Regions from separate parts of the Arthrobacter sp. 01T414 genome, predicted to be linked through region 2. Evidence: predicted binding sites of a transcription regulator. Region 2 holds the regulator's gene; the other holds the start of a gene.

Region 1 (10,450 bases), on a different contig from region 2:
ATGACCACCGCCGCAGACTCCATCTCCGCACGGGCCGGCGAACTCGCCGCCCGCCGCGAGCCGTTCGTGCACGCCACGGTGGTCCGCGCCCAGCATCCCACCAGCGCCCGCGCCGGGGACACCGCCCTGGTGCTGCCCGGCGGGGACATCCAGGGCTTCGTCGGCGGGAACTGCGTCGAGTCCTCGGTCCGCGAATACGGCCTGCAGGTGCTCGCCTCCGGGGAACCCCTGTTGCTGCGCGTGCTGCCCGGCGAACCGTCCAGGCACACGGAGGACGGCGCCGTGGAGGTGTCCAACCCGTGCCTGAGCGGCGGAGCGATCGAAATCTTCCTCCAGCCGCGCCTCCCCGCGCCACGGGTCGTGGTGGTGGGGACGACGCCGGTGGCGCAGGCGCTCGCGGCGCTGGGGTCCGGTGTGGGGTTCGACGTCGAACTCGCCGACGGCGGCTCCGCTGAGCCGCGCGCGGGCGACGCCGCCCTGATCGTCGCCTCGCACGGCAAGGCGGAGGAGGGTGCCCTCGAGGCCGCACTGCGCGCCGGAGTCCCCTACGTCGCCCTGGTGGCGAGCGAAACCCGGGGCGCCGCCGTGCTGGACTCGCTCGAGGTCGACGATGTGCTGCGCTCGCGGGTGTACACCCCCGCGGGCCTGCAGCTGGGCGCCCGCACCCCCGGGGAAATCGCCGTGTCCATCCTCGCCCAGCTGGTGCAGGAACGGGCCGCGGCCCGTGCGCAGGCACAGAACGCTGCACAGAACAGCGCGCAAGCCGGCGGGGTTCCTGCGCCGTCGACGCCGCAGCCGGAAACCGCGGTGGACCCGGTGTGCGGCATGTCGGTCCCGGCGGTCGAATCGTCACTGCAGCTCGAGCACAACGGCGTCACCGTCTACTTCTGCTCGCCCGGCTGCCGCGCGGCCTTCCGCAAGGATCCGGAGCGCTATGCCCTCAGCACCTGATTCGACCCTCCCGGCAGGCACCGCGGCCGTCATCCTGGCGGCCGGCGGGTCGGCGCGCCTGGGCCGGCCCAAGCAGCTGCTGCCCTACGGCGACGGCGTGCTGCTGGACGCCGCGCTCGCGACGGCCCGGCGCTGCGGGTTCGCGCAGACTGTGCTGGCGCTCGGCGGATCCGCCGAGGAAGTCCTCGGTGCGGTGGACACCACGGGCTGCGAGGTGGCGCTCAACCCGGACTACGGCCAGGGATGTTCGTCCTCGATCGCCGCCGCTATGGGAGTGCTGCGGCCGGACACCGAGGCGGTGGTCCTGCTGCTGGGCGACCAGCCCGGCGTCCGGGCGGAGAGCGTGGCGCCGCTGCTGCGGGCGCTGGGCCGGTCCGACGGCCCGTTGGCCGCCGTGTGCCGCTACGACGACGGCGTGGGCCATCCCCTCGCGTTCAGCCGGCGGCTGCTGCCGGAGCTGGCCTCGTTGCACGGGGACAAGGCCGTGTGGAAGCTGCTGGAGCAGCGGGCGGACGACGTCGTCGAGGTTCCCACGCCGGGCCTCATCCCCCTCGACGTCGACACCGAAGAGGACTACCGGCGGGTGCTGGCCGAGCTGCAGGGGGCCGGATGAACACGGCAGCCCGGCACGGCGCGGAGGACGAGGTGCAGCGGAGGATCCCCGACGTCGCCTCGCTGATGGCGGCCCTGGACCAGCACGACTACCTGGCTGACACCGGGCTGGCCACCGCGCTGTTCCTGGCGGTGCGGCTGCCGCAGCCCATCCTGCTCGAGGGCGAGGCCGGCGTGGGCAAGACGGAGGCAGCCAAGACGCTGGCGCTGCTGCTGGACACCCCGCTGTACCGGCTGCAGTGCTACGAGGGTATCGACGCGGGAGAAGCGCTTTACGAGTGGAACCACCAGCGCCAGCTGCTGGGGATCCGGCTGGCCGAGGCGCGCGATGCCGAGGTCGGCGAGGCTGAACTGTTCGGTCCTCAATACCTCCTGCGCCGGCCGCTGCTGCAGGCCATCGAACACCCGGGGCCGCGTCCGGCCGTGCTGCTGCTGGACGAGATTGACCGCGCCGACGCCGAGTTCGAGGCGTTCACCTTTGAGTTGCTGGCAGAGGCCTCGGTCACTATCCCCGAGCTGGGCACCATCCGCGCCACGCATCCGCCCATCGTCGTGCTGACCTCCAACCGCACCCGTGACCTGCACGACGCGCTGACCCGCCGCTGCCTGTACCACTGGATCGATTACCCGGGCCCGGCCCGGATTGCCGAGATTGTGCGCCGCCGGGTGCCCGCCAGCAGCGGCCCGCTGGCGTTGCAGGCCGCAGCGGTGATCACTCGGCTGCGCAGCCTGGACCTGGCGAAGCCGCCTGGCATCTCCGAGGCCATCGACTGGGTGTCCGCGCTCGCGGTGCTGGGCATCGAGCGGATCGACGCCGCGACGGCCGAACGGACCCTGGGTTCGATCGTGAAGAACCGCGACGACTTGGAACTGGTGGGCTCCCGCGGCGCGGCCTGGCTGGTGGACGGCACCGATGACTGACCCGACGCCAAAATTCCCGCAGGCGGCCACGGCTGAGACGCTAACTGCCGGGCCGCCGACTGCCGGGCCGCCGACTGCCGGGCCGCCGTTCGTCGAGGCTGCTTCCCTGGCCGCGTCCTTCATCACGGCCCTGCGCGGCGCGGGAGTCACGTGCTCGCCGGACCGGGCGGCCAGGCTGGCGGTGGCGCTGCGGCTTGTCCCGCCGACGTATCTGGAGCGGCTGTACTGGACCCTGCGGGTGGTGCTGGTCTCCAGCCGTGAGCAGTTACCGGTGTTCGACGCCGTGTTTGACGCCGTTTTCCGGGGCGGCTTCGACCCCGCCGCCGCGCTGGAGCGCCACGCCGGCCAACCCGTCCCTGTCCCGGCGGCGCCGCCGGCGGACGGCGCCCGGCCCAAGGCCGCCGCCGGCACCGGACGCGAGACCGAGCACCGCTACACAGCCGGGCGGCAGCACCCCGCCGTGGCTTCGGTCCAGGACGACGCCGGAGACCGGCGCGGACCCGAGCGCGAGGCGGTGCTGGCGATGGCCTCCACCGAAGAGCACCTGCACGCGATGAACTTTGCCGAGCTCACCGACGCGGAAGCCGCCGAGATCCGCCGCCTGGCCGGCCGGATCCTGCTTTCGACGCCCGTGCGCTTGAGCCGGCGTACACGCAAGTCGGTGCACAGTAGCGCGCGCCTGGACATCCGGGCCACCGTGCGGGCGGCCCGGCGCTCCGGCTATGACTCCCCCAGGCTCCTTTACGCCCGGCGCCGCCAACTCAGGCGCAAGCTGGTGCTGCTGTGCGATGTCTCCGCGTCGATGGAAGCCTATTCCCGGATCTTCCTCGCGCTGCTGCAGGGAGCAGTCACGACCGCTGGGGCCGAGGCCTTCGTCTTCTCCACCAGGCTGACACGCCTGACCCGGCAACTGGCCCAGCGCGATCCCGACCTGGCACTTGCCCGCGCAGCCGCCACCGCGCCGGACTGGGCCAGCGGCACCAGGATCGCCGCGTGCCTCCGGGACTTCGTCGACGAACACGGCCGCCGCGGCCTAGCGCGCGGAGCCGTGGTGGTGGTTTTCTCCGACGGCTGGGCGCAGGAGGATCCGGAGCAGATCGCGGCCCAGATGGCGAGATTGCGCAGGCTCGCGCACCGGGTGGTCTGGGTGAACCCGCGGAAGGCGGCGCCGCACTACCAGCCGCTGGCCGGCGGCATTGCCGCCGCACTGCCCTACTGCGACGCGTTCGTCAGCGGGCACAGTTATGTGGCACTGGCGGAGCTGGCTGCGGCCATCCGCGGCGACGGCCCGGCCGGTCCGGAAGGACATGCAGTGGGAAGACAAGGGATCGAAAGTCAAGGGAGCAGCTAATGCAGATCGACAGCAGTTTCTCGGTGGTCGCACCGATCGGCAAGGTCTGGGACACGCTGATGGATTTCGAACGGGTGGCCGGCTGCCTTCCGGGTGCCCAGATCCTGAACAAGCTCTCCGACGACGCCTACCAGGTGGGCATGACGGTGAAGCTGGGCCCGGTGAACATGCAGTACAAGGGGCTGCTGAACGTCCGGGAGCGGAACGCCACCGAGCACCGGGCCGTTCTGGGCGGGAAGGCGCAGGAGACCCGCGGCCAGGGCACAGCGGAAGCCAAGGTCACGCTGGCCCTGGCGGAGGAGGGAACCACGACCCGCGGAACCGTCAGTGCCGACCTGGCGCTTTCCGGCAAGGCAGCCGCCATGGGCAAGAGCGTGATCGGCAGCGTTACCGAACAAATGATGGGACTCTTCGCCAGCAACCTGCAGGCCATGCTTGCCGAGCCGGGGGCAGCCGCGGCCCAGGGCCCGGCCGAGGCCCCTGCCGAGGCCCCTGCCGAGCCCGCACCTCCGGCGGCCACCCCACCGGCAATGACCCCACCCGCTGCCCCTGTGCCAGCTGCCGCAGCCCAACCGCCCGCAGCCCCCATACCGCCAGTGACGCCAGCGACGCCAGCGCCGTCGGGCAGTCTCGACGCCTTCAGCCTGGCGAAGGGCATTGCCGCCGACCAGCTCTCCAGCCCCGGCAAGGTCGCGGGCCTGCTCGCCGCAGTGGCGTGCCTGGCGTACTGGGCGGGCCGGCGCTCGGCCTTCCGGATGCTCCGGCTCTGCGGAAGGCTCTAGGAGAAGCCCATGCGGGACGTGCTGGGGGCCATCTTGCCGGACTGGCGGCTGGGCAGGACTGCGGGCCTGGCCACGGTGGTGAACACGTTCAAGTCCGCCCCGCGGCTTCCGGGCGCGTCGATGCTGGTCACCGCCGGCGGCGAGGCCGTCGGGTCGGTGTCGGGCGGCTGCGTGGAGGGCGCGGTGTATGAGCTGGCCACCCAGGTCAAGGACGACGGCGTCCCGGTGCTGGTGCGGTACGGAATCAGCGACGACGACGCCTTCGCCGTCGGCCTCACTTGCGGCGGCATCATCGACATCTTCGTGGAGCCGGTCTCCCAACAGCGCTTCGCCGAGCTCGACGGCGTGCGGCAGGACATCGGCGACGAAAAGCGGGTGGGCGTCGCCACGGTGATCGAACACCCGGACAGCAACTGGCTCGGACGGCACCTGGTGGTGCGGCCGGACGGCTTCGAGGGCAACCTGGGCTCCGAACGCGCCAACCTCGCCGTCGGCGACGACTGTCAGGGCTACTTGGCCGCGGGCCGGACCGGCATCCTGAACTACGGCCCGGACGGGGAACGGCTCGACAGTGGAATGCGCATCTTTTTCACCAGCTACGCCCCGCCGCCGCGGATGCTCGTCTTCGGGGCCATCGACTTCGCCTCCGCGCTGGCAAGGCTGGGAACCTTCCTGGGCTACCGGGTGACGGTGTGCGACGCACGCCCCGTCTTCGCCACCCCGGCCCGGTTTCCCGAGGCCGCCGAGGTGATCAACGAGTGGCCGCACCGCTATCTTGCCCGGCAGCAGGAGCAGGGACTGGTGGACGAACGGACCGTCATCTGCGTGCTCACCCACGACCCGAAATTCGATATTCCGCTGCTGGAGGTGGCCCTGCGCGGCAGCCCGGTGGCCTTCATCGGGGCGATGGGCTCGCGGCGCACCCATGAGGACAGGATCCGGCGGCTGCGCGAGGCGGGACTGGGCGGGACCGAGCTGGCCCGGCTGCACAGCCCGGTCGGCTTGGACCTTGGCGCGCGCACCCCGGAAGAGACAGCGGTGTCCATCGCCGCGGAAATCATCGCCAAGCAGTGGAGTGGCAGCGGCGAGCCGCTACACCGGCTGGACGAGCGGATCCACCACGACGAGCAAAACCACGATCAGCAGCACGCCTAGCGGCTTCCCGGCCTTCGGTCAGCGTGCGGCGGCAGGAACGGCCGAGAGCAGCTCCCGGAAGCGTGCGGCGTGTGCCGCCAATTCGTCCGGCGTCACCCGTGGGGCCGAATGCCGGACCAGGGGTTCTGCCATTTCCAGCCCGCAGAGGTGCGCGGTGGCCTCCAGCGGACGCAGCAGCTCGGCCATGGTGAAGCGGTTGTGCCCCGCCGGCGTGTAGGAGGATTCGGGGCCGCCGGTTGAGATGACCAGTTGCAGCCGCTTGCCGTGCAGGGCGGTTCCGCCGGCGCCGTAGGCGAAACCATAGCTGAGGACCTGGTCCATCCACTCTTTCAGCACACCGGGCACGGAGTACCAGTGCCAAGGGAACAGCAGGACGATGGTGTCATGCTCGAGCAGGAGCTCCTGCTCCCTGGCGGCGTCCACGCGCCGGTCCGGGTAGGCGGAGGCGAGGTCCCGGACGGTCACGCCGTCGAGGTCCCTGACGGCGGCGGCAAGCCGCGCGGTGATCCGGGATGCTGCCAGGTCGGGGTGGGCAACGACGACGAGGGTGCGGTGTGTGGTCATGGGAGCTTTGTGCTTCTTTCAGGATTCCTGGCCGGGCGCAGCGGCGCGCCGGGCTGCCCTAGACAGGATTGTCTATGTCGGGAACGAAGCTACCAGACAGAATTGTCTGTACACAAATGGCGGGCGCCACTGCTGGTCGGGCATGTGGCGCCGCGGGGCCCGGCCGCGGGCGTAAGCTCGTGCCATGGCGAGATATTTCGATGTGCACCCCGACAACCCGCAGCCGCGAGCCATTACGCAGGTGGTGGAGATGATCAAGTCCGGCGGCCTGATCGCCTACCCGACCGACTCCTGCTACGCCCTCGGCGCGCAGCTCGGCAACCGGGACGCGCTGGACAGGATCCGGGCCATCCGGCACCTGGATGACAAGCACCACTTCACGCTGGTCTGCAAGGACTTCGCCCAGCTCGGCCAGTTCGTCCAGATCGACAATGACGTGTTCCGCAGCATCAAGGCAGTGACGCCGGGCAGCTACACTTTCATCCTGCCGGCCACAAAGGAAGTGCCGAAGCGGCTGCTGCACCCGAAGAAGAAAACGGTGGGCGTACGCATCCCGGACAACAAGGTCGTCCAGGCCTTGCTGGCCGAACTCGGCGAACCGCTGCTTTCCAGCACGCTGCTGCTTCCGGACGAAGAAGAGCCGCTGACCCAGGGCTGGGAAATCAAGGAACGGCTGGACCACGTGGTGGACGCCGTCATCGACTCCGGCGACTGCGGGGCAGAGCCGACCACGGTCATCGATTTCTCCAGCGGCGTTGCCGAGGTCACCCGCCACGGCATGGGAGACCCGTCCCGCTTCGAATAGCGCTGCGGATAGCCGTCGGGCTGGCCGGGCGGGTCCTTGCAGCGACACCCCCGGCCCCCTATTGTTCGGATCATGACCGCGCCCGGGGGAAACGCACGTTATCGAAAACGCACGACGCCGACACTGTTGTCTATCGCATGCCTCGCCTTTGGGGCGGTGACGATTGGGGCGGTGACGGCGGGCTGCGGCTCGGCTCCGCCCGCGGAGCCGGCTGGCACGCCAACCCTGACCAAGCCGCCGGCAGCCTCGGCAGCGGCCGTGACGGGCGCCGGGCTGTCGCCAGGTCAGACCCTTGCGCCCGCCCCGCCGGTTCCGCCCGCCCCCGCCGGCCGCGGCGCGGATCAGTGCCTGCAGCAGGCCGGGGACGCCGCAGCCAACGGACCCCTTCGGTGCGAATACTTCACTTCCGGCTCCCTGATGCCCGCATCCGTGCCCGCAGGTCCTGGCCTGAGCTCCGGTGACTATGCCGTCAGGTTTGGCAGCGTGGGCGGCCATCCGTTGATGACGGTGCGGATCCGCTGCGCGTCCTACGCGGTCGGAGTGAGTGTTGCCGGCGGCACCATCACACCGGATCCGGGCACGTTCGAAAGCTTCGTCGGCGCGTGCCCATTCCCCTGGGACGGGGAACAACAGCGGATGAAGCAGTACCTTCAGGCGCCGCTTCAGTTTGCCCGCCGGGACAGTGGCATCGTGCTGCACAACCAGGAGTGGGGAGTTACCCTATTCCGAACCCCCTACGGGGCCGCCTAATTGACTCCGGCATTTACATTTCCAGGTTCATAATCGAGGCATGAGACTGACTGGAGTTCTCCCCGAGGACGCACCGGACCCTCGTGTTCAGCAGGCTGAACAGCTGAGACTCATGCCCGTCCCCGTGATGGGCCTCATGCCCCAGCCGTCGCTGGAAGACACGGACACTGTTTCTCTGGCCTACAGCCAGGACGATCGTGGATACAGCGAAATGACGGCGGGCGTCACCTACACAGTCTGGCGGAACCCGGCAGACCGCTCGGATCCGATAAACCTCGCGGACCTCGACGAGCGCACGCGGAAGGCGATCGAGAATGTTCCGCCATGGCCGCGACCCGCGTGGCTGGTCGCGCAGGTGGAGCGAATGCGGTACCCGCAGTTGTGGGACGCCGTGCGAACCAGCTGGCACCGTGATTCCTCCGAGCGCTCTTCGGTCCGCAGGCTGCTGGTCGACCACGTCAACCACATCCTCATGAATCAGTACCGGCCGGAGCCCGGATTGAACGGCAGTCCGTGGGATCGGGCCGCACCCGCAGTGGGCGACCGGATGGTCAATGGCCGGGTACGTGTCCTCGTCAACGGGGTGGAAATACCCGGCGTCGAAGTCGACACGGGCCCGTTCGTATACGGCATCGGCGCCGAACTGCCAGGCGCAGGCGTCGTGACCGCCGCGCTTCCGCGCTCCGAACTCAACCACATCCAGATCCAGTTCAGCACCAGGAGCCGACCGACCGGATGGAGTCAGAAATGATGCGCAGAAACTCATTCGCGCTGGCTGCGGGACCGCCGTTAAGTGGTTGCGCGCGGCGAAATGGGTATCCGCACTCCTGAATGGCACTGCCCGGTCAAATGTCGGCCCCCGGGGCTACACTTTAACTCGAACATATATTCGAAAAAAGGTGTGTTGTGGGCGTAATCGTTGGGCCTCGCGTGATAGACGCTGGCACTTCCCTCCTCTCGGTGCTGATCTCGCCGGTTCCGGTCGCCGCCGGCTATCCGTCGCCGGCGCAGGATTACTTCGACGGACGGATCGACCTCAACGAGCACCTGATCAAGGACATCACCAGCACCTACGTCGTCAGGGTGTCCGGGGACTCCATGGAGGGCGCCGGCATCAGCGACGGCGACGAGCTGATCGTCAACCGTGCCCTGGAGCCCCGCGACGGATGCGTCGTCGTCGCCGTCCTCGACGGCGAACTCACCGTCAAGCGCCTGCGCGTCACCGCAGCCGGCGTGGTCCTGCAGGCGGACAACCCGCGCTACCCCGACATCAGGGTTCCGGCCCTCTCCGACCTGGTCATCTGGGGCGTCGCCACCCGGTGCCTGCACCATGTCTGAGCCCCCGGTATGAGCCCCATGCCCGAGACCCGGCCCGGCGGCAGCATCGCCCTCGTGGATGTGAACTGCTTCTACGCCAGCGCCGAACGCGCGTTCGACCCCTCCTTGGAAGGCCGGCCGGTGGTGGTGCTATCCAACAACGACGGCTGCGCCGTCACCCGATCCCCCGAGGCGAAGGCGCTCGGCATCCCGCTTGGCGAACCGTGGTTCAAGCTCGCCCCACGCGCCAAGGAGTGGGGGCTCGTGGCCAGGTCGAGCAACTACGAGCTCTACGGCGACGTCAGCGCCCGGGTGATGGAACTCCTGGGCCGGTATTCGGCGTGGCTGGAGGTCTACAGCATTGACGAGGCCTTCCTGGGCGTGCGCGGCGACCCGGAAGAACTGCTGCGGCTGGGGCAGGCAATGAAGACGGCGGTTCGCCGGAATGTCGGCGTCCCGGTCTGCGTCGGCATCGCCGGGACCAAGACCCTGGCGAAACTGGCCAACAAGTGGGCCAAACACAACCCCGCCTTCGACGGCGTCTGTCACTGGGATTCGGTACCCGCCAACCTGCAGGAGCAGCTCATGGCCGGCCTGTCCGTCATCGAACTCTGGGGCGTCTCGACACGACTGACCAAACGGCTGAACGCGCTGGGGATCCATAGCGTGCTCGACCTGGCCCGGGCGGACCCGGTCCGGATCAGGGACCGCTTCTCGGTGGTGCTGATGCGCACCGTTCTGGAATTGCAGGGCACGCCCTGCATTCCGCTTGAGGAGGAGCGCGTCGGCCGGGACCAGCTCATCTTCAGCCGCTCCTTCGCCACCCCGATCAGCACCGCGGCCGGAATGCGCCAGGTCCTGGGCATCTACGCGCAACAGGCCAGCGCCAGGCTCGCACGGCACGGCCTGCAAGCCAAGGTCTTGACCGCGTTCGCCGCAACGTCCTACTACAACCCCCGAGACAGTTCACACCCCTCGGTGTCTGCAGCGCTCCCGATGCCGACCGCTGATCCGGTCCTGCTGGCCAGGGCGGCCTACGCCCTGCTCCCCCGGGTCGTCGACGGCGTCAAGTACGCGAAGGCCGGCATCATGGTCACCGACCTGCGCCCGACAGCCAGCCAGGCGCCGCTGGCCGTGTTTGAGAACCCGCATGAAGAACACGGCATCGGGCCGCTGCTGGAGGAGGTCAGCCGCAAATACGGCCGGGGCTCCATCGGCCTGGGTCACGCGGGGATCCGCGGC
Region 2 (10,450 bases):
CCTCCCGGCTGCTCGCCGAAGGCCGGGAGCTGCTGGCCGACCACCCCGGCGCCGAATGGTTCATGGACTATCGCAACGGTGACGGCTCGCTTTCGGAGATGTGCGGCAACGGCGTCCGCGTCTTCGTTCACTTCCTGATCAACGAGGGGCTCGTCGACCTGCCTGCCGGCGAATCGCTCATCATCGGAACCCGCGGCGGCGTGAAGACCGTGGTCCGCACCGCCTCCGGCTACGCCGTGGACATGGGCCCCTGGGAGTTCATCTTCCCGGGCGAAGCCACCGCGCGGGCCATGGATTCGCTGGTCAGCGCCGTCGGACTGGAAGTCGCCAGGCCCGCGCTCTCCGTCAGCATGGGAAACCCGCACACCGTCGTCGCGCTGGCGGAACTCGCCGAGCTGGACGCCACCGAGCTGTTCAGGGCACCCCGGGTCGATCCGGTGCCGCCGCACGGAACCAACGTCGAGTTCGTCGTGCCGTCCGAGCCGCTCGTTCACGACGGCGTCGGGGCCATCACCATGCGCGTGCACGAACGGGGAGTGGGGGAGACCCTGTCCTGCGGGACCGGCGCCTGCGCCGCCGCAGTAGCGATCCGGCACTGGGCCGGCCAGGGCGCCCCGGACACCTGGAACGTCATGGTTCCCGGCGGCGTCGTCGGCGTGAAGTTCTTCCTCGCCGCGGACGGCCACGAGCACGTGGAGCTCAGCGGCCCCGCCGTGATTGTCGCTAGTGGGACGCTTTCCTGACGCGCAGGATGCGGAAGGACTTTGACGTGCTCTCGCGCGTGACCGTGAAGCTGCTGTCCAGCTCCGCCGCGAGCCAGCGCTGAAGCGAATCCGAACCAAGGTTCTTTTGCACCACCAGCCAGGCCGAGCCGCCCGGGGCAAGCCGCGGCAGCCAGAGCAGCAGCAGGGCGTGGAGTTCGTCCTTGCCAATCCTGATCGGCGGGTTGGACCAGATCGTGTCGAAACGCAATTCCGGGTCGACGTCCCCGGGTGCGCTGGCGGTGACATTCTGCAGCCCCAACAGGGCCGCATTCTCATTCGTCAACGCCAGGCAGCGCTCGTTCACGTCCACCGCGTAGACCCGGGCATGGGGCGCCTTCAGGGCCATGGTCAGCGCGATCGGCCCCCAGCCGCAACCGATGTCCAGCAGGTTCCCCTGCGGTGACGGTGCCGGGACGTCCGCAAGCAGGACGGCGGTTCCCTTGTCGATGCCGTCCGGGCTGAAGATTCCGGAGGAAGTCTGCAGTTGCCGCTGCTCGCCGGCAAGCTCCACGGTCAGTGGCTTGCGGGTGAACGGCCCGGCGGGCTGGGCGCTGAAATAGTGTGCAGACTCCATAACTGGCCAGATTAGTTGGCGGTCCGGCGGTATGGGAAACCGGCCGTGGCGCGCCGAGCCACGCCGAGGGCGCCGATGGGCGACCACACCGCCGCCACACCGCGATGCCGCGCCGGGGGCGCTGACAGGTCTGCTAACCTTAAATGCATGATCTTGAACTTCAAGTAGCCGGCGCGGGCCTTCGAATGCCCGTCCCCGCAGCGACGCAGGTAGTTACCTTCCGCTCAGTGCGCCCCCTCTGTGATGCAGTGCATCACCTGCCGGCGCTCGACCCGCTTGAAGTCAATCCGCAGAGGCCCAACAGTCCCGGGCTTGGCTAAGTGCTCAACGCCAGCAGGTGCAAGCGCTGAACGGACCGTAACTCCCCGCCAAACGGCGCCATCCAGCGCCATTTCCGTCCCTTAGCCATCGCTTCGCTCCCTTGTTCAGCGCATCTCCTAAAAGCGCTTCGCCAAGGGGACCCGTCCCGCCAGCGGCACCGCAGCCGCCAGGCATCCCAGGAGGCCCGGATGACCCAAAGTCGTCAGCCCAGCGCGAATACCGCGCCGCGAAACACCGAACAGCACTATCCTGAAGTTGCAGACCCTTCAAAGGAGACCATGACCAGTCAGCCCAACACCGGACCCGATTCAGCCGCCCAGGACATGAGTCCTGCGGAAATCCAAGCTGTCATCGACCGGATCCTCTCCAAAGACGCCCCTGCGACCAAGACCGGACGCAACGCCGACGCCGGACACCCCGGCGAGTCGAAGGCGGTGTTCGGCAAGGCCCAGGCGATTTCGCGGCTGGACGAGGAACACAGCAGCTACGACGGCGACCAGCAGGATCTGGAGGAGCGCCACGCGCTGCGTAGGACCGCCGGCTTGTCGACGGAACTCGAAGACGTCACCGAGGTCGAATACCGGCAGCTGCGCCTTGAACGCGTCGTGCTTGCCGGGCTTTGGACCGAAGGCACCCTGGCCGACGCCGAGAACTCCCTGCGGGAGTTGGCAGCCCTCGCCGAAACTGCCGGGTCAGAGGTCCTCGACGGACTCGTGCAGCGCCGGGCCAAGCCAGACCCGGGAACGTTCCTGGGCTCTGGCAAGGCCCAGGAGCTCAAGGACATCGTGATGTCCACCGGCGCCGACACGGTGGTGGTCGACGCCGAGCTCGCCCCGTCGCAGCGGCGCGGCCTCGAAGACATCGTCAAGGTCAAGGTCATCGACCGGACGGCCCTGATTCTGGACATCTTCGCGCAGCACGCCAAGAGCCGCGAGGGCAAGGCCCAGGTGGAACTGGCGCAGCTCGAATACCTGCTCCCGCGCCTGCGCGGCTGGGGTGAGTCGATGTCCCGTCAGGCCGGTGGCCAGGTGGGCGGTGCCGGAGCCGGCATGGGTTCGCGCGGCCCCGGTGAAACCAAGATCGAGCTGGACCGGCGCCGGATCCGTACCCGGATGGCCAAGCTGCGGCGCGAAATTTCCGCGATGAAGCCGGCCCGGGAAACCAAGCGGGCCAACCGCCGTCGTAATGCCGTGCCGTCGGTGGCGATCGCCGGCTACACCAACGCCGGCAAGTCCTCGCTCCTGAACCGCCTGACCGACGCCGGCGTCCTGGTGGAGAACGCCCTGTTCGCCACGCTGGACCCGACGGTCCGTAAGGCCGAAACCTCGGACGGCCTGGGTTACACCCTCGCCGACACCGTGGGCTTTGTCCGCTCGCTGCCGACCCAGCTCGTGGAGGCCTTCCGCTCCACCCTGGAGGAGGTCGCCGACTCGGACCTGATCCTGCACGTGGTCGACGTCTCGCACTCCGACCCGGAGGGCCAGATCGCGGCCGTGCGCACGGTGTTCAGCGAAGTCGACGCCCGCAAGGTGCCGGAGATCATCGTCCTGAACAAGGCCGACGCCGCCGACCCGTTCGTGGTCGAACGGCTCAAGCAGCGCGAACCGCGCCACGTGGTGGTCTCTGCGCGCACCGGGGAAGGCATCCCGGAGCTGCTCAAGGCCATCAGCGAGGGCATCCCGCGGCCAAGCGTGAAGCTGGAGCTGATGATCCCGTACAACCGCGGGGACCTGCTTAGCAAGCTGCACGAGGCCGATGCGGAGATCATCAGCCTGGACCACGAGGAGACCGGCACCCGTGCCGTGGTGATGGTGCGCGAGGGACTCGCGGCCGAGCTGGATTCCTTCGTCAGCAATGACTGAACCAGCGGTGGCCGAAGAAGCCGCGCCGTCCAAGGGGAAGCCGCTTGGAAGCAGCCCGTCCGGCGAGCAGTTCGTAGTTGAACTGCTCGACCGGGCGGTCGCCGGCATGGGCGGCCAGAGCCGGGACGGCCAGCACGAAATGGCCCGCCAAGTGGCTCGCGCCATCGAAACGGGCGACCATTTGCTGGTCCAGGCCGGCACCGGCACGGGCAAGTCCTTGGCGTACCTGATTCCGTTGATCGCCCACTCGCTCGTCAGCGACAAGCCCACTCTGGTCTCCACCGCCACACTGGCGCTCCAGACCCAGATTGTCGGCCGGGACTTGCCGCGGCTGCTCAAAACCATCACTCCGGCCCTTGAACGACCGGTGAAGGTCGCACTGGTCAAGGGCCGCTCCAACTATGTCTGCCTGCATAAGCTCGAAGGCGGCTTCCCCTCCGAAGAACCGTCCGAAGGCCAGTTGTTCTCCCTCGGTGAGGACACTTCGGTGCCGCACTTCGCCGCCGCGATGGGAGGTCCGTCTTCGCAGCTTGGCAAGGAAATCGTCAGGCTCCGCGAATGGGCCGAAAACACCCAGACCGGGGACCGGGACGAGCTGATGCCGGGCGTTACCGACCGCGCTTGGCGGCAGGTCTCCGTCACCTCGATGGAGTGCCTCGGCGCGCAGAAGTGCCCGCTCGCCGCCGAATGCTTCAGTGAGCTCGCCCGCCAGAATGCTGCCGACGCCGATGTGGTGGTCACCAACCACGCCATGCTTGCGGTCAGCGCGTTCGAGGGCCTTGCCGTGTTGCCCGAGTACGACGTCGTGGTGGTGGACGAGGCCCACGAACTGCAGGACCGGGTCACCGGTGCCGTCTCCGGCCAGCTCTCGGTGGCCATGGTGCACGCCGCCGCCTCCGGTGCCCGCAAACACACCGGGATCACCGTGGATGCGCTCAACAATGCCGCCGCCAACCTTGAACTTGCCATTGAGGGCGTCCCCAGCGGCCTGATGCCGAACGGGCTGAACAGCGAACAGCTCGACTGTGTGGACCAACTGCGCGACGCCTGCCGCGCCGCGCTCTCCGATTCCAAGGGTGACAGCGCCAACACGGCCGACGGCGGCCGCCAGCTCGCGCGGTCGCGGCTGATGGTGATCCTGGAACTGTGCGAACGGCTCCTGGCCGCCAAAGAGAACCGCGAAGTGGTCTGGTTCTCCCGCAACAGCAGCTTCGACCCGCAACAGGGCTACTCGCAGCCTGATGACTCGGCGCCTGCCCTGATCAACATCGCCCCGCTCAGCGTGGCCGGCCGGCTCCGCGAGGGCCTGTTCGCCGACCACACGGTGGTGCTGACGTCCGCAACGCTGGCGATCGGTTCGGCCTTCGAGCCCGCGGCCGGGGGACTCGGCCTCGTGGGCCCCGGGGCCCCGAGCTGGACCGGCGTCGACGTCGGTTCCCCCTTCGAATATCCGAAACAAGGCATCCTCTACGTTGCCAAGCACCTGCCCAAGCCCGGACGCGGGACCTCCCCGGAAGCGCTCGATGAGCTCGAGAAGCTGATCCGCGCCTCCGGCGGCGGGGCGCTCTGCCTCTTCTCTTCCCGGCGGGCCGCCGAGGAGGCTGCCGAGGCGATGCGTCCCCGGCTGGGGCTCAGCATTCTCTGCCAGGGCGAATCGACCATGACCGCGCTCGTGAAGCAGTTCGCGGACGAGCCGGACACCTGCCTGTTTGGCACCATGTCGCTCTGGCAAGGCGTCGACGTGCCCGGGAACTCCTGCCGCCTCGTCGTGATCGACAGGATCCCGTTCCCGCGGCCCGACGATCCGCTGATGACTGCCCGCTCCCGCGCCGTGGCTCAGTCCGGCGGCAACGGCTTCATGAGCGTCTCGGCGACCCACGCGGCGATCCGCCTCGCCCAGGGCGCGGGCAGGCTGATCCGTTCGACGTCGGACAAGGGCGTTGTGGCCGTTCTGGACTCCAGGCTGTCCACCGAACGGTACGGCGCCTTCCTCCGGGCCGCGCTGCCGCCCTTCTGGCCCACTACCGACCCCTCGGTAGCCCTGGCCGCCCTCGACCGACTGGCCAAGGAAAGCCCCGCCAAGCAGTCCGCCAAGTAGGCGCCCGCATGCGGCCCGCAAGTAGCCCGCGCCAAGAGCCGTCCTGCACGCGTGAACGCGAGAGGCCCCGTCCGTAAATGGGACGGGGCCTCTTCGATGCAGGCTGGCGATTGGCCGGCGATTGGCCCGGGGTTGCCGGGGGAGGGCTACAGGGAGCGCAGCACCGATACGACCTTGCCCATAATGACGGCATGGTCGCCCAGAATCGGCTCGTACTGGGTGTTCTGTGGCAGTAGCCAGGTGTGGCCGTCGCGCTGGCGGAAGGTCTTCACCGTGGCCTCGTCATCGAGCAGCGCCGCCACGATGTCACCGTTGACGGCGTCGTTCTGGCGCCGGACGACCACCCAGTCGCCGTCGCAGATGGCGGCGTCGATCATCGAGTCACCCGCAACCTTGAGCATGAACAGTTCGCCGTGGCCCACCAGCTGGCGCGGCAGGGGCATCACGTCCTCCACCACCTGGTCGGCCAGGATCGGACCGCCGGCAGCGATCCGGCCCACGAAGGGCACCATCGCGGTGTCCGTAGCGCTGGCGAGTTCCGAGACGGCAAGGCCGCCGACAGCCCGCAGGCCGCTGGATTTTTCCACGCCTGAAATCTTCGTCGCGCCCTCGTCCAGCGTCAGCGGCATAAGAACTTCCATGGCGCGCGGCCGCTTGGGGTCCCGCCGCAGGTAGCCGAGCTTTTCCAGCTGCGAGAGCTGATGGGTGACGCTGGAAAGGCTGGCGAGCCCCACGGTGTCGCCGATCTCGCGCATCGAGGGCGGGTAGCCGTTGTCCGTCACGGAACGCTGGATGGTCTCCAGGATCTTCTTCTGCCGGACGGTAAGGCTCTTCGGCGCCCGGCCGGTCTGGGTGCCCCGCTGGGTGGCCCTCCCGCCGGCGGCTTGTGCTGCCATGTTCGCCATGCCTTTCATTTCGCCCGGCCGCTGAGGCTGCCGGGACCCTCCGAGCTGAAAATGTCAGACCCCGTTGATCAACTGCTATTCACCAGCACAAGTGGTTGTCCTGTGATTCAAAAATAGGCCAGCCATCAGGGTTTTTCAAACATTTGTTCTAGCGAGTCTCGACAAGGTTCGTTCATAGGTGCTAAAAATGAACAGGCAAGGTTCGAATATGTGTTCGAACACGAGGGTTCGAAGTCCGATGGGGTTTTCGGCTCAGTGTTCGAAGATTCATGCTTCGCGGTTTGGGTTCGAAGGTAAGGCCGGTTGGCGGCAGGTACGTGGAGTACGCCGAGCGGCACATGTATTTCCAGCAACACAGGTATTTCCAGCGACACAGATAAGTCCAGGAGGGCTCAGCTCATGTCAGCAGTAAGCGCTATTTCCGGTTCGTTCGATTCCGTTCCTGCGAAGGCGGCCCCGGCCGCTGCAGCCGGCAAGCAGGCTCCGTTGCGCCTGACCCGCCGCGGCCGATTTGTCTTCTTTGGGCTGCCGCTGCTGCTGTTGGCCGTACTCGTCCTCTCCCTGTCCGGCTTCATGAACTCCCCGGCGAAGGCCGCGGACTCGAACGCGGAGCTCTCGCTCACGCCGACCGTCACCGTCACCGTCCAGCCGGGCGAGTCGCTTTGGGCTATCGCCGGCGCCGTGGCGCCGGAGCGCGATCCCCGTGACGTGGTGGCCGACATCGTTCAGCTCAACAACCTCGGCGCTGCCCGCGTCCTCCCCGGCCAACAGCTGTACGTACCTTCAAAGTAGGCCGTCTGCAGGGGACTGGCGTGTCATGCCGCCGGACCGCCGGCCGACTTTTGGCAGTCACGGTTTCGGGGCCGGGCCGGGTCTCACTTAAACTGGGCAAGTGACTGACCAGCTAGAGCGCCTCAACCGACTGCCCCTCCGGACCAACCTGCGGGGACTGCGCCCCTACGGTGCTCCCCAGCTTGATGTCCCCATCCTGCTGAATGTCAACGAGAACACCCACGGGGTCCCGGCGGACGTCCGCGCCGCCATCGCCGAAGCCGTGACCGAGGCCGCTGCAGGACTGAACCGGTACCCGGACCGCGAGTTCACGGAGCTGCGCGAAGCACTCGCCGAGTATCTCGGCCACGGACTGGATGCGGCGAACATTTGGGCCGCCAACGGCTCGAACGAAGTCCTGCAGCAAATCCTCCAGGCCTTCGGCGGCCCGGGGCGCACCGCCCTCGGCTTCCCTCCCACCTACTCGATGTACCCGCTGCTCGCCGCCGGCACGGACACGGAATACATCGTCGGAGTTCGCGCCGACGACTACGGTTTGAGTGCCGAATCGGCCGCCCGCCAGGTCCGGGAGCTCAAACCCAATGTGGTCTTCCTTTGCTCGCCGAACAACCCCACCGGCACCGGGCTGGGCCTCGACGTCGTCGAGGCGGTCTATGAGGCCGGAGAAGCAAGCCAGACCATCGTCATCGTGGACGAGGCGTACCACGAGTTCGCGCACGACGGCACGCCCAGCGCGCTGACCCTGCTTCCCGGTCGTGAGCGGCTGATCGTCTCGCGCACCATGAGCAAGGCCTTCGCCCTGGCCGGCGCCCGGCTTGGCTACATGGCGGCGGCCCCCGAGGTCACTGACGCCCTGCGCCTGGTCCGCCTTCCGTATCACCTGTCAGCCATTACCCAGGCGACGGCGCTGGCCGCCCTGCGCCACCGCGTTGCCCTGATGGCCGATGTTGAAGACATCAAACGGCAGCGCGACCGGATTGTGACGGAGCTGACCCGAATGGGCCTCAAACCCGCCGCCTCCGATTCGAACTATGTCTTCTTCGGCGGGATCGAGAACCCGCACGAGACCTGGCAGGGGCTACTGGACGCCGGTGTGCTCATCCGCGACGTCGGCATTCCCGGCCACCTGCGCGTGACGGCCGGCACTGAGACGGAAACCACAGCGTTTCTGGAGGCCCTGGAACGGATCCTGACCGGCCACGAAGTGCAGTCCGCCTAGACTTAAGCCAGGACCTACGCACACCGCCCTGTTTGCCGGGCGCCCGCCTCATCCAAAGGACACCAACATGAGCAACACCGGATCAGCCGCTGCCCGGACCGCACGCCTGGAGCGGACCACCAGCGAATCTTCCGTCCTGGTCGAGATCGACCTGGACGGCACCGGCGTCTCGGACATCAGCACCTCTGTGCCGTTCTACGACCACATGCTCACGGCACTGAGCAAGCACTCGCTGATTGATATTACGGTCAAAGCCACCGGCGACACCCACATCGACGTCCACCACACCGTGGAAGACGTCGCCATTACCTTCGGCGAGGTGCTGCGCACGGCGCTCGGCAACAAAGCCGGCATCCGCCGCTTCGGCGAGGCCACGGTCCCGCTGGACGAAGCGCTCGCGCACGCCGTCGTGGACGTCTCCGGCCGGCCCTACCTCGTGCACGCCGGCGAACCCGCCGGCCAGGAGTACCACCTCATTGGCGGACACTTCACCGGATCCCTGACCCGGCACGTCTTCGAGGCCATCACCCTGCACGCCGGAATCTGCCTGCACATGAACGTCACCGCCGGCCGGGACCCCCACCACATCGTGGAGGCCCAGTTCAAGGCCTTCGCCCGTGCCCTCCGGGCCGCCGTGGAGCCGGACCCGCGCGTCGAGGGCATTCCGTCCACCAAGGGCGCACTGTGACCGGCAAGGTGCTCCGGGACGGCGCCATCATCAACCCCGATGCCGCCAAGAAGCCGGCCTCGCCGGAGGGCAAACCCACCGTCACCGTCCTCGACTACGGTTCCGGCAACGTCCGCTCCGCAGTCCGCGCCCTCGAACGCGCCGGAGCCGAGGTCATCCTCAGCTCCAAGCCCGAGGACGTGCTCAACGCCGACGGGCTCGTTGTCCCCGGTGTTGGTGCTTTCGAAACCGTCATGAACGAACTGAAGGCCGTTGACGCTGTGCGCATGATCGGCCGCCGCGTCGCCGGCGGCCGGCCCGTGCTCGCGATCTGCGTCGGGCTGCAGGTGTTGTTCGAAGCCGGCGTCGAACACGGCACCGTCGCCGAGGGCATGGGGGAGTGGCCGGGCAAGGTCGAACTCCTGCCCGCCGAAGTCGTGCCGCACATGGGCTGGAACACGGTCACCGTGCCGGAGGGCTCCCGGCTCTTCGCCGGCGTTGAAAACGAGCGCTTCTACTTCGTCCACTCCTACGGCGTGCAGCACTGGGACTTCGACGTGATCCAGCCACGGATGGCGGCCCCGCTCGTCACCTGGTCCGAGCACGGCGCCCCATTCATCGCCGCCGTGGAAAACGGGCCGCTGTGCGCCACCCAGTTCCACCCGGAAAAATCCGGCGACGCCGGCGCGCGCCTGCTGCGCAACTGGGTGGACAGCCTGCGCGGCGGGAATAAGCCGGGCGCCGAAGCCGGCAACGAATCCGGCGCCGTCCAGGCCGGCATGCCGGAACAGACCGCCTAGATGTGGTCCATAGTCCTGATGGGCCTAGCCGGTCTGCTGGTCGGCGGCGCCCTGTCCTTCCGGCAGCAGAAAAGCCCGCTCTGGGTTCAGATCGTCTTCTATATCCTGGCCGGGATGTCGCTGCTGGCCGCCTGGCTCCTGACCCTGCCGGCTAACTGACCCCTGCCGTGCAACCCACTCCAACACCGTGAGGACCCTACGATGACCACCGAATCCGCACTGCCGGTACTCGAACTGCTCCCCGCCGTCGACGTCGTCAACGGCCAGGCCGTGCGCCTGGTCCAGGGCGAGGCCGGCAGCGAAACCAGCTACGGGACGCCGCTGGAGGCCGCGCTCAACTGGCAGGAACAGGGCGCCGAATGGGTCCACCTCGTGGACCTCGACGCGGCGTTCGGCCGGGGCTCCAACGCCGAGCTGCTTCGCGAGGTCGTCGGCCGGTTGGACGTCA

Evidence for each region. Region 2 encodes LexA, which represses DNA repair genes until DNA is damaged. Its sites were predicted from a motif close to TCGAACANNTGTTCGA; they were not measured.
Region 1: the regulator LexA is predicted to act here: its motif matches at 8,769-8,784, upstream of AC1DK9_RS07465 (LexA family protein).

What each region holds. Positions count from the first base shown of each region.
Region 1 is NZ_JBFTQK010000002.1:430,085-440,534, forward strand. Features, by position in the region: gene AC1DK9_RS07415 (XdhC family protein) at 1-951, shown strand; gene AC1DK9_RS07420 (nucleotidyltransferase family protein) at 935-1,564, shown strand; gene AC1DK9_RS07425 (AAA family ATPase) at 1,561-2,484, shown strand; gene AC1DK9_RS07430 (vWA domain-containing protein) at 2,477-3,835, shown strand; gene AC1DK9_RS07435 (SRPBCC family protein) at 3,835-4,617, shown strand; gene AC1DK9_RS07440 (XdhC family protein) at 4,627-5,772, shown strand; gene AC1DK9_RS07445 (NAD(P)H-dependent oxidoreductase) at 5,791-6,336, opposite strand; gene AC1DK9_RS07450 (L-threonylcarbamoyladenylate synthase) at 6,521-7,141, shown strand; gene AC1DK9_RS07455 (hypothetical protein) at 7,214-7,891, shown strand; gene AC1DK9_RS07460 (hypothetical protein) at 7,932-8,642, shown strand; gene AC1DK9_RS07465 (LexA family protein) at 8,798-9,229, shown strand; gene AC1DK9_RS07470 (Y-family DNA polymerase) at 9,248-10,450, shown strand, end outside.
Region 2 is NZ_JBFTQK010000006.1:248,712-259,161, reverse strand. Features, by position in the region: gene dapF (diaminopimelate epimerase) at 1-743, shown strand, start outside; gene AC1DK9_RS14695 (class I SAM-dependent methyltransferase) at 724-1,338, opposite strand; gene hflX (GTPase HflX) at 1,938-3,521, shown strand; gene AC1DK9_RS14685 (ATP-dependent DNA helicase) at 3,514-5,619, shown strand; gene lexA (transcriptional repressor LexA) at 5,766-6,515, opposite strand; gene AC1DK9_RS14675 (LysM peptidoglycan-binding domain-containing protein) at 6,924-7,316, shown strand; gene AC1DK9_RS14670 (histidinol-phosphate transaminase) at 7,417-8,535, shown strand; gene hisB (imidazoleglycerol-phosphate dehydratase HisB) at 8,603-9,223, shown strand; gene hisH (imidazole glycerol phosphate synthase subunit HisH) at 9,220-10,002, shown strand; gene AC1DK9_RS14655 (hypothetical protein) at 10,003-10,161, shown strand; gene priA (bifunctional 1-(5-phosphoribosyl)-5-((5-phosphoribosylamino)methylideneamino)imidazole-4-carboxamide isomerase/phosphoribosylanthranilate isomerase PriA) at 10,204-10,450, shown strand, end outside.